DNA from 3 places in the Ammoniphilus soli genome. Region 1 is predicted to be linked to each of the others. Evidence: riboswitches for the same ligand, from Rfam matches in the RefSeq annotation. Region 1 holds a riboswitch; each other region holds the start of a gene.

Region 1 (4,024 bases):
AGCGCTTGGTTAGAGCAGATATTTGAGGTTGCCTTCTCGCGGCGAATATGCTGTTCACGGGCCTGCAGCGTTAAAACAAAGCCGCGTTTTCCGTTGGTATCTTTCGTTTGTCCGACGATGCGTCCAGGAATCTTGCGCATGAGCTTTTCTCTTACGGCGAAATATCCACAAGTCGGCCCACCCAACTGCATCGGGATTCCGAACGGCTGCATATCTCCCACGACGATATCGGCTCCGAAAGCTCCCGGCGGCTCGAGAACGCCCAGTGCTAGCGGATTAGAGGAAACAATGAATAAACCTTTATGCTGATGGGCAATTTTTTCAATCGCCGCCAAATCCTCGACAACGCCGAAGAAGTTTGGATATTGGACAATCACGGCAGCGGTATTTTCATCACAAGCTTGCTCTAATGCCGCTAAATCCGTCGCCCCATCTTGATAATCGACTTCTACCACTTCATATCCTTGCCCTTTTGCGTTCACCTTGAGAATGGCCCGGGCTTCAGGATGGACGGTTTTGGAAACAACAACTGTTTTTCCTTTCGCTCCGCCAACAGCTAAATTGGCGCCTTCCGCTAAAGCGGTTGGCCCATCATACATGGAAGAGTTAGCGACTTCCATCCCAGTCAGCTCAGCTACCATCGTTTGAAACTCAAAAATGGCTTGAAGCTCACCCTGGCTTATCTCTGGCTGGTAAGGCGTGTAGGCCGTGAAAAACTCTCCGCGCAATAGAACATGATTGACCGTGCTTGGAATGTAATGGTCATAGATGCCTGCTCCAAGGAAATAGGCGTATTCATTACTGTTGGCGTTCTGGCTGGCCAGTTGGGAAAAATAGCGGACAATCTCGGGCTCAGACAGCGCTTCGGGAATGTTCAGCTTCCCCTGGAATCGGACATTGGCAGGAATGTCCGCAAACAATTCATTTACATCTTTTATCCCAAGGAACGACAGCATTTCTTTTTTATCTTCCGACGTCATGGGAAGGTAGCGATATTGCACAGTTACTCCTCCTTTATATATAAAGCATATTCATTCGCGTTCATGAAAAAAGTGGTTTCTATGGGAGAATCCGTTGACATCCAAGCGATCCAGCCTTTTGCATAGGCATTCCCGGAGGAAAGCTTTTCGGGCAATTCCAAAAGGGATCCGTTCACCTCTGTGATTTCCCCCTCGACGGGGGCATATAGGTCTGTTAAGGTTTTTGCGGACTCAACGACGCCCACGGGCTGCCCCCGCTTTACCCTTGTGCTGGGTTCAGGAAATTCCACGGCGATGATCGTCCCCAGCTGCTCACAGGCATAGGGGGTAATTCCCAGCTTTACTCGGTGCGGATCAACGATATGTACCCATACATGCTGCCGAGTAAAGTAAAGATGATTAGAACCGGCATCCATTCAATTTATTTGCTCCTTTTATAAAAAGGCGTTTTTACTATTTTCGCTTTTACGCGTTTTCCTCGAATCTCTACCTCAACCTCGGCATCCAAGTTTGCAAATTCAGAACGAATGAGGGCCAAGCCTACATTCTTCTTTAAGGTTGGCGACTGGGTTCCTGTTGTCACTTCTCCAATTTGTTCGTTACCTGAAAAGACCGGATAATGAGTGCGCGGAATCCCGCGTTCGATCATCTCAATCCCTACGAGCTTGCGAGGGACTCCCTGGGCTTTCTGTGATTGTAGAGCGGCTTTGCCTATAAAATCAGCTTCTTTATCCAATTTCACGGCAAAACCTAACCCCGCTTCCAATGGCGAAATTTCCTTCGTTAATTCCTGCCCATACAAGGGAAGCTTGGCTTCGAAACGGAGCGTATCCCTTGCTCCGAGCCCGCATGGCAGCACGCCATCGCTTTCTCCCGCTTCGAGAATCTTTTCCCAAAGGGCCGCGGCCTCATCTGCACGGCAATAAATTTCGAATCCCTCTTCCCCTGTATAGCCGGTGCGAGATACCAAGGCTTGGAATCCTCCTACATTTACATCTGGCAGGAATCGGAAAAAACCAATTTTGGATAAATCGGTATCTGTGAGTTTAGCTAAAACCTGTTCCGCAAGAGGTCCTTGCAGAGCCAATTGCGCCACTTCGCTGGAAATGTTGGTTACCTTCACATTTCCTTCTGCATGCTCTTGCAGCCAAGCAACATCTTTTTCGATATTTCCTGCATTGATGACCAGCAAATAGTGATCGTCGGCTTTTTTGTAAACCAGCAGATCGTCCACGGTTCCTCCGTCCGGATAGCACATGATAGCATATTGGGCTTGATTTTCTACTAGTTTTGAAGCATCATTGGTCGTCATTTTTTGGACAAAGGCCAAGGCATCAGGGCCTATGACGTCGACTTCTCCCATATGAGAAACGTCAAACAATCCGGCTCTTTCCCGAACAGCTTCATGTTCCTCTTTAATGCTGGAGAATTGGACCGGCAGCTCCCAACCGCCAAAATCGATGGTTTTCGCTCCATATTTGGTATAGACGGGAAATAAGGGCGTTCTTTTCAATTCCGTCACAAGGTACACCTCCACGTGATATGTATTTCTTCCCTCTATCCTTATTCTTCCTCATGATAAAGAAGTCTAGGCGGGAACGCAAAAAAGGACAGACGTAGGCTATTGCATTAGCCTACTCTGTCCTTGGTACCTGAGAGATTTTCCCCTTGGGTGGCCTAATCAGGCGCTCTCCAGAGTTGCGTCAGATAGAAGTACTTTTGCCTGAGAGATTCACCTCTTCATAGGCTTGCTCCTTCGGCGCTGCACCAGCAGTCTCTCCCTCTATCCTCATTCGCATATTTAACTTTTTCCGTAAGGAAGATGTTAAATTTAGTATGAAACCCGCTAATTTGTTAAATGCTATATTGTAACCCTAATAATCCTATCATAGATTTTCCAAAAAGGGAATTATCCGCTACAACTTTCTTATTCGGAAAGGACGAATCTTATGTTTAAAATTCCCGTCAACTTCGACCGCGAATGGGTAACAGATTTCAAGCAAAGGCTCAAGGAAGATGGACCATGGCATAAGTGGGAGCTTTTTCAATTGGCCTACCAGGCCGAGGAAGTCACTTCGGTAGCGAATTTCGATGAATTGCAATGCTTAAAGCACCTTCCTCAGTTAGAACCCTTCCCCCACCAGCTCGATACGGCCAAAAAGGTAATCACAGAAATGCACGGCAGGGCCATCCTTGCGGATGAAGTGGGACTTGGAAAAACGATTGAGGCCGGTTTAATTATTAAAGAATATATGGTTCGGGGACTAGCTAGCAAGATTCTCATTCTTGTTCCAGCTTCCCTCGTTGTTCAATGGGCAAGAGAGTTAAACCAAAAATTCGGGATTCCCGCTGTTGCCCAAAAGAAAGAATATATGTGGAAGCAATATGACGTCGTCATTGCCTCCATTGATACCGCCAAGAGAGATCCGCACCGCGAACACGTTCTCTCCCAGGATTATGATATGTTGATCATTGATGAAGCGCACAAGCTTAAAAATAAAAATACGAAAAACTACCAGTTTATCAAGGAAATCAAAAAGAAATATTGTTTGTTGCTCACTGCGACACCGATCCAAAACGATTTAGATGAACTGTACAATCTCATCACCCTGCTTAAACCGGGTTATCTGGGCCAAACCACGGACTTTCAGAAAAACTATGTGGAAAGTAAGAGACAAGCTAGAAACCATGAGGTATTGCAGGATGAACTCAAAGACATCATGATTCGCAATAAGCGGAGTGACGGAGGGCTGTTCTTTACCAAACGGATTGTAGAGGCTATTCCTGTCACATTATCTGAAGAAGAGTGGGAGCTCTATGACGGGGTTACCCGCTTCGTCAAGGAGCAATACCAGAATTCGGTGTTTAAAAATCCCCTGGCTCTCATCACGCTCCAAAGAGAGGTCTGCAGCAGCCGGTTCGCTGCCTTTGACACGCTCGTGAACATGCACAACAAATTGCCCGAAGATTCACCGGGGAGACAAGAAATTGTCAGGCTAGCAGAGCTGGTCCGAGGCATCAAGAAAAATGCGAAAGCGGAAAAA
Region 2 (4,024 bases), on a different contig from region 1:
CTTCCGCTTTTGGACCTTGCAAGGCCAGCTGGGCGATCTTAGGGGATACATTATCGATCGTGAGATCTCCTGTGGATTGTTCGATGATCCAGGAAACATCTTTTTCGATGTTGGATGCATTAATCACTAAGAGATACTCATCTTCTTTGATCTTATAAACGAGCAAATCATCGACAGTTCCCCCACTCGGGTAACACATGGCCGCATACAAAGCCTGATTCTCCCGAAGCGGGTTGATATCATTCGTAACCAACCGCTGGACCGCTTTTTTGGCATCCGGCCCCTTCATCACGACTTCACCCATATGAGAAACATCGAATAGACCCGCACGGGTTCGAACCGCGTGATGTTCCTCGATGATGCTGCTAAACTGAACAGGAAGCTCCCAGCCGCCGAAATCAACGGTTTTCCCGCCATATTTTCCATAGAGCGGGTATAGTGGCGTTCGCTTTAACCCTTCCATACTGCCACCCCTCCTAATTTGTTTTTTGTTCCATAATCCGTTTCCTGATCTTTTCTCCCGTAGGGGTGATCGCCAGCCCTCCAAGGGACGTTTCCCTGAGGGCACGAGGCATGTTCTTTCCGATATCGTACATGGCAGCGATGACCTCATCGCAAGGAATGCGGCTTTCCACCCCTGCCAAGCCGATATCGGCTGATGAGAAGGCAATCGACGTGCCGATCACATTCCGTTTAATGCAGGGGACTTCCACCAATCCGGCAACCGGATCGCAAACCAATCCCAGCATCGACTTCAGGGCAATGGATGCCGCATGAATGGCCTGACCAGGGGTTCCACCCTTAAGTTCCACAATCGCGGCAGCGGCCATCGCGGTGGCCGAACCAACCTCCGCCTGACATCCGCCCGCTGCACCGGCGATAAAAGCGCGATTCGCAATGACATAGCCGATCGCACTAGCGGTAAACAGCCCCATTACCAACTGTTCATATGTGAAGTCGCCATTTTCATAGAGGGAAAATAAGCAACCGGGCAAAATTCCCGCCGATCCTGCTGTCGGGGTCGCCACAATGACACCCATGCGTGCATTGCTTTCCGAGGTGGCAAACGCGAATCGCATGGCATCTGCAATATAAGGACCGCTGAGAACATCTTCCTTTTTTTGATATTGCCCCATCAAGTAAGCATCTCCACCGGAAATGCCGCTTGGTGCCGTCGACCGATCGGATACCCCTTGATCTACTGCCTCTTTCATTTTGCTTAAGCGTTCTTTCATCATCTGTATGATCGCCTCACGAGGCCGGTTAGACTTCGAGGTTTCGATGTCCAGCATGATTTCCGCTATACTTTTTTTCTCTCGTTCGCAATGGTTGAGCAATTCTTTCATTGATTGGATATCCATGTCGTATCTTCCTCGCAAACTAAGAATAAATAAGATCCCGTTTATATTCCCTCAACCGTCCCAAATCATAGGGGGCATTGAGCGGAATATCGACGCTAAAGCCATTAATATGAAAGATTTTTGATATCCCGCCGCCTAAGGAAACCCCGCCGATCGTTTCAGTTACCCCATTTTTTTCTGCCTGAATGAGGACCGTATTCGGATGATCATAATAAGGGCACTCATTTTCTAACACATATTGAATCTCCAAGCCCTGTTGCCCCGCCATTTCCACGGCATGCCGAATCCGAACATCGTCCGTATCCATTCCAATCAATCCACCTATGATCGCTTTATCCGTTCCATGACCTTTATGCGTCTCAGCGAATGAATCATAGAAAACGATGGTTGCCTTTTCAGGGGAACCTTCCAGGAAGTCATAGACAAACTTTCCGATCGATACAACGCCTGCTGTATGGGAACTCGACGGTCCGACCATAATGGGCCCAATAATATCAAAACAGCTGTTGTATAACATAGATCTAATGCCTCCCTCTCTTATCTAAATTAAAGACTTTTACGAGATTCGCACGCGTTCGTATAGGGGATAAGCTTCACATAATTGTTGAATAGTCCCTCTATGTTTCCTGACTGCCTCGGCATCCCCTTTGGTTTTTAGAACGGCTGCTATAATTTGAGCGATAGTGACCATGTCTTCTTCTTTCATGCCGCGAGAGGTGATGGCCGCCGTTCCGATTCGAATGCCGCTTGTGACAAAGGGGCTTGCCGGATCATAGGGAATCGTATTCTTATTGACGGTAATGCCCGCTTCTTCCAATAAATGTTCCGCTTCTTTTCCCGTTAGCCCCCATGGACGAACATCGATCATCAGCAAGTGATTATCGGTTCCGCCGGAAACCAGAACAGCTTCTTCCGCCTTAAGGGTTTCCGCTAGAACAGAGGCATTTCTCACCACTTGGGCCGCATAATCCTTGAAACTCGGTTGCAATGCTTCTTTAAACGAAACCGCCTTGGCAGCGATGACATGCATAAGCGGTCCACCTTGCAGCCCTGGGAAAATCGATTTGTTGATCCCCTTGATGATTTCTTCATCATTCGTCAGCACAATGCCGCCGCGTGGCCCACGCAAGGTTTTATGGGTGGTACTCGTCACCACGTCTGAATACGGAAGTGGAGACGGATGCAGACCTGCAGCCACTAGACCAGCAATATGAGCCATATCCACCATCAAACGAGCGCCTACCTTGTCAGCAATCTTTTTAAACCTGTCGAAATCAATCACACGCGGATATGCGCTAGCCCCGGCTATGATTAATTTAGGCTGTTCGCGTAGAGCGATCGCTTCCAGTTCATCGTAATCAATGAGATGAGTGTCCTCTCTAACCCCGTAAGCCACCACATCAAACCACTTTCCGGAAATGCTGACAGGACTTCCATGGGTTAAATGACCACCGTGGGACAAGTTCATGCCCATAATTTTATCTCCAGGATTAAGCAGTGAATAATAGACAGCCGTATTCGCCTGTGCGCCGGAATGAGGCTGTACATTGGCATACTTCGCTCCAAATAATTGGGTTAACCGTTCGATCGCCAGCCTTTCAACCACATCAACAAATTCGCAGCCTCCATAATATCGCTTGCCAGGATACCCTTCCGCATACTTGTTCGTAAGAACCGATCCCATGGCATCCATGACTTCCTGACTGACGAAATTTTCCGAGGCAATCAATTCCAATGTGGTATTCTGTCTTTTTCTTTCATTTTCAATCGCTTCATAAATTTCATGGTCATGAATCTGCAAACTCATCCAAACAGCCTCCTTCATCCTTTTGACAAGAACACCAGTTCTGTACCTTCCCGAAAAAAGACAGAGGAAAGGTAAAATCAATAAATATACTTTTACCCTTCCTCTGTCCTTTGACCTGAGAGATTAGCTCTTGCGTAGCCGTCCTGTATCATTAAGACTTCTATCAAGAACCTTCCCCTTTGGTGGCTCATCGCTCTCTCCAGAGGCGCGTCCCATTGCAGTACTTTTACCTGAGAGTTTAGTTCCTAAGGCTTTTTAGGACTTGCTCCTTCGGTGCTGACCTTGCCGGTTCAGTCTCTCCCACAATCATCATCCGCCATATTATAAAGTTGAAATCTAACCCATTACTTATCTTTCCCAGCACAAAAAAGGACAGAGGAAAGATAGATGTAACTTACATTCTACCCTTCCTCTGTCCTTTTACCTGAGAGTTTAGTTCCTGTGTACAAGAACCTTCCCCTTTGGTGGCCCAATAGCTCTCTCCAGAGGTGCGTCCTATTGCGGTCCTTTTACCTGAGAGTTTATATCCTAAGGTTTTTTAGGACTTGCTCCTTCGGTGCTGAACAAACCGTCCAGTCTCTCCCGCAATATTCAATCGCTTTATTAAATTTGGACATTCATTAATTATATAATAATTCACAGTCACGATGTTGTCAAGTTTTTTGTGGCATTTAACCTTCTCTTTTCTTTTCCAAAAATGATTCCAAAGAGACCTCTTCAAGAAATTCCTTTGTTCCGTCCGCCAAGTATTGATAAGATTGAATGCTACCGGAATAAACATTGAGTGCCCATTGGATACCGCATTCACTGCAGTACCATTTCCAGCTATTGTAACCAAAAACGCGATGCTGTTTTT
Region 3 (4,024 bases), on a different contig from region 1:
TCGTATTATCCGTGACATCATTTCACGGCGGAGATGCTCTCAATGTCATTCCGGATACAGTGACTTTGGGTGGCTCAGTTCGCAGCTTCAATCCGAAACTTCGCGATCATGTACCAGAGCTAATGGAAAAAATAATAAAAGGGATCACCGAAGCCCATGGAGCTTCCTATCAGTTTGATTATCAGCGTGGCTATAGCCCTGTAATCAATGATGATAAAGTGACAAATTTGATTGAGGAAACCATTCTTGACGTATGGGGAGAAGATACGTTACTAAAGATCCCTCCGATGATGGGGAGCGAAGATTTCTCCGCCTTTGCGAATGAGGTACCGGGTTGCTTTATTTTTGTGGGAGCCGGAAACCGGGAAAAAGGAATAATTTATCCGCATCATCATCCGAAGTTTACGGTGGATGAAGACTCTCTCGAAATAGGTGTAAAGCTGTTTGTAAATTCGGCATTTAAGCTTTTAGATGCACAATAAACTGTACGAGGAGGGCTACACGTGAAACTCATTCACTTATTGTCTCTAATCCCCTTTATCGGGATTCTTGGGGGAATCCCCTTTGCCAATAAGGTTACTCCCTATGTCCTAGGTATGCCATTTATCCTTTTCTGGATTGTCCTATGGCTGATTTTGTCATCGGGACTCATGGCATTGGTTTATAAGTTGGATCCAGCAACCAAGGAGAGTGATTGATCATGAATTTTGCTCTTATCATCATTATTGGTTTCTTGGTTCTTTCCCTTTATTTAGGGATTAAAGCGAAACAGGGAAAGGCTATGAATTTGGAGCAGTGGACGGTAGGGGGAAGGGGGTTTGGCTCCTTCTTTGTTTTCCTTCTTCTGGCTGGAGAGATTTATACAACTTTTACTTTTTTAGGAGCAAGCGGATGGGCTTACGGAAAAGGTGGGCCGACTTTCTATATTCTCGGTTACGGGGCGCTCGTATACATCGTTTCGTATTATTTGCTTCCCCCAATCTGGAGATATGCTAAAGAACATAACCTGATGTCACAATCCGATCTTTTCGTAAAGAAATACAACAGTCCCTTTTTGGGTGTAGTAGTATCCTTGGTTGGCGTGGTTGCTTTGATTCCTTATCTTGTCCTTCAATTTAAGGGATTAGGGATTATTGTATCTGAAGCCTCGTATGGTTCGATATCTCCAACCCTTGCGGTTTGGATTGGTGTGATTAGTGTAACCGTCTACGTCATGATTTCGGGGATTCATGGTTCGGCCTGGACGGCTATTGTAAAAGATTTCATGATTCTTGCTGTTGTTTTATTCATCGGTATTTATTTTCCCTTCCATTATTATGGGGGTATTCAACCGATGTTTGAAGCCATTGATGCTGCTAAGCCGGGTTTTCTGACTCTTCCCGATAAAGGACAAGGAGTATCCTGGTTTATATCCACCGTCCTCTTGGTCGCTCTTGGTGCTTGGATGTGGCCGCATTGCTATGGTGCCATTTATTCTTCCAAAAATGAGAATTCGTTCCGAAAAAATGCGATCATGATGCCCTTGTACCAGTTGGTTCTGTTATTTGTTTTCTTTGTCGGTTTTGCTGCTATATTTCAAGTTCCCGATTTGAAGGGGCCGGATGCCGATCTTGCTTTACTGCGACTTTCCATTCAAACCTTTGACCCATGGTTTGTAGGAATCATCGGGGCAGCAGGCTTACTGACGGCTTTAGTGCCTGGTTCCATGATTTTGATGACCGCTTCTACTTTATTAACCAAAAATGTTTACCAAGTCTTTGTGCCGACCGCAACGGATCAGGAAATTGCAAAACTGGCCAGAGGATTAGTTCCTGTGATATCTCTCATTGTTTTGGTTTTCACCCTGCAAGGGGGAAGTGCCATTGTAACACTGCTTTTGATGGGATATAGCTTAGTCACTCAATTGTTCCCATCCTTGGTTTGCAGCCTTTTAAAGAATAACCCCGTTTCCAAACAGGCTGCTTTTGCGGGCATTATGACAGGTGTAGCAACGGTGGCTTACACAACGATAACCAGTACAACACTTGGTACGTTATTCCCTTCTTTGCCGCAGACGATTCAAGATCTAAACATCGGTATTATAGCCTTGTTCATTAATGTTATCGTCATGTTTGCGGTAAGTCTGGCTACAAGTAAGGTTAACCCCGAATCAGCGGAAATCGAAGCGAAAGTGAGTTAACAACATTTCAAAGTAGAAAAGCATGGGGAACTAGGATTTTCTATGTTCTCTATGCTTCTTATCTCTGGTGAACTTTCTATAACGAAAAATGGTTGACGAAAATGTATTATGAGGGTAAGATGATTTCTATAATACGAATTGCATATTTGCGGATGATGATTGTGGGAGAGACTGAATGGTTTGTTGTTCAGCACCGAAGGAGCAAGTCCCCAAAAAAAACCTTGGGATTGAATCTCTCAGGTAAAGAGTACCACAATTGGACGCGCCTCTGGAGAGAGCGATGAGCCACCAAAGGGGATGCTTCTTGTCAATGATGAGAAGTTAAACTCTCAGGTAAAAGGACAGAGGAAAGGTAGAATATTTATATTCTACTTTTCCTCTGTCCTTTTTGTGTTTGGGGGAAAGTAGGGAAGAGGGGGGGAAGTTTATGAAATTAAGTCTAACAGAAGCGGCACGATTCGAGTTGCAAAAGCTGAAGTTTCCGGACGGTATGGCTTTACGTCTTGATGCGGAGTTATCGGGATGCTGTTCGTGGAATTTCACGGTAAAGCTGATCATAGATGAACAGAGGAGAAATGATTCGTCCATTATGGAGGGAAATATCCCTTTTTTTATTGATCATTTTACAAAAAAATATTTGGGTGAAGATCTGTTACTAGATTTTGAGGCTTCTAAGGGGTTTACCATCAAAAGTTCGGAAGACGTTTTTACCTGTGATTCAAATGGAATATACCAGCTAACGACCTAGGGTCGGTTCATAATGGAGGTTAATGATATGACTACAGGAAAATCGGTAATAGGAGTCGATGTACTTGTCATTGGTTCAGGTCCAGGTGGTTATGTGGCAGCTATTCGGGCTTCTCAACTCGGAAAAAGCGTAACTATCGTAGAAAAAGATACAGTTGGCGGTGTCTGCTTAAATCGGGGGTGTATTCCTTCGAAGGCACTGATCTCAGCAGCGCACCGTTATGAAATGGTAAGCGATTCGGCTGAACTTGGAATCAAAGCAGACGGGGTTCAAATCGACTTCACCAAGGTCCAGGAATGGAAAAAAAGTGTAGTAAACAAACTGACGAATGGTGTTAGTTCTTTATTGAAAGGAAATCGCATTCAAAAAATAGTCGGGGAGGCATCTTTTGTCGCTGAAAATGAAGTGAAAGTAACCCATGGCGATGAGGCAAAGGTTTATCGGTTCAATCATTGCATAATAGCCACAGGTTCTCGGCCTGTTGAATTGAAAGCTTTTCCTTATGGAGGAAGGATCCTATCTTCCACCGAAGCGCTTGACCTTCAAGAGATTCCTAGGCGTCTGGTTGTGATAGGAGGAGGTTATATTGGGATTGAATTAGGTCAAACCTACGCAAAATTCGGGACCGAAGTGACGATTCTGGAAGGAGCCGACTCGATCTTGCCGGGATTTGAAAAAGAAATGTCCCGTTTTTTGGGGCGAAGCTTGAAAAAACTTGGAGTCCAAGTGTTCACCCAGGCCATCGCTCAAAGTGCGGAACAGACGGATTCCGAAGTGACGGTTACCTTTACCGCAAAAGGAGAAGAGAGGAAAGTAACTGCGGATTACTTGTTAGTTACAGTGGGTCGTCGGCCAAATATTGATCAATTAGGGCTTGAAGCCATTCAATTGAAAACAACGCAACGCGGGTTGATTGAAGTCGATCAGCAGTGCAGGACGAGCATTCCTCATATTTATGCGATTGGCGATATTGTAGAAGGACCGGCGTTAGCGCACAAAGCTTCGTATGAAGGAAAAGTAGCCGCCGAGGCCATTGCAGGAAAAGATAGCGTTGTCGATTATAAAGCGATTCCTGCCGTTGTGTTCTCCGATCCTGA

What was found. Region 1 has a riboswitch for glycine ahead of gcvT (glycine cleavage system aminomethyltransferase GcvT). Riboswitches for the same ligand answer to the same signal wherever they lie in the genome.
Region 2: another riboswitch for glycine. It lies ahead of glyA (serine hydroxymethyltransferase); the one in region 1 lies ahead of gcvT (glycine cleavage system aminomethyltransferase GcvT).
Region 3: another riboswitch for glycine. It lies ahead of ABLT31_RS23970 (iron-sulfur cluster biosynthesis family protein); the one in region 1 lies ahead of gcvT (glycine cleavage system aminomethyltransferase GcvT).

Annotation. Positions count from the first base shown of each region.
Region 1 covers NZ_JBEGDL010000026.1:15,898-19,921, forward strand. The annotation lists gene gcvPA (aminomethyl-transferring glycine dehydrogenase subunit GcvPA) at 1-1,001, opposite strand, end outside; gene ABLT31_RS29060 (glycine cleavage system protein H) at 1,004-1,396, opposite strand; gene gcvT (glycine cleavage system aminomethyltransferase GcvT) at 1,402-2,502, opposite strand; glycine riboswitch at 2,682-2,773, opposite strand; gene ABLT31_RS29070 (DEAD/DEAH box helicase) at 2,930-4,024, shown strand, end outside.
Region 2 covers NZ_JBEGDL010000015.1:35,601-39,624, reverse strand. The annotation lists gene gcvT (glycine cleavage system aminomethyltransferase GcvT) at 1-463, opposite strand, end outside; gene sdaAA (L-serine ammonia-lyase, iron-sulfur-dependent, subunit alpha) at 477-1,361, opposite strand; gene ABLT31_RS23995 (serine dehydratase beta chain) at 1,381-1,878, opposite strand; gene glyA (serine hydroxymethyltransferase) at 1,918-3,168, opposite strand; glycine riboswitch at 3,269-3,374, opposite strand; glycine riboswitch at 3,377-3,481, opposite strand; glycine riboswitch at 3,578-3,657, opposite strand; glycine riboswitch at 3,660-3,763, opposite strand; gene ABLT31_RS23985 (hypothetical protein) at 3,840-4,024, opposite strand, start outside.
Region 3 covers NZ_JBEGDL010000015.1:30,094-34,117, forward strand. The annotation lists gene ABLT31_RS23955 (M20 family metallopeptidase) at 1-482, shown strand, start outside; gene ABLT31_RS23960 (DUF3311 domain-containing protein) at 504-698, shown strand; gene ABLT31_RS23965 (sodium:solute symporter family protein) at 701-2,179, shown strand; glycine riboswitch at 2,332-2,442, shown strand; gene ABLT31_RS23970 (iron-sulfur cluster biosynthesis family protein) at 2,607-2,927, shown strand; gene lpdA (dihydrolipoyl dehydrogenase) at 2,955-4,024, shown strand, end outside.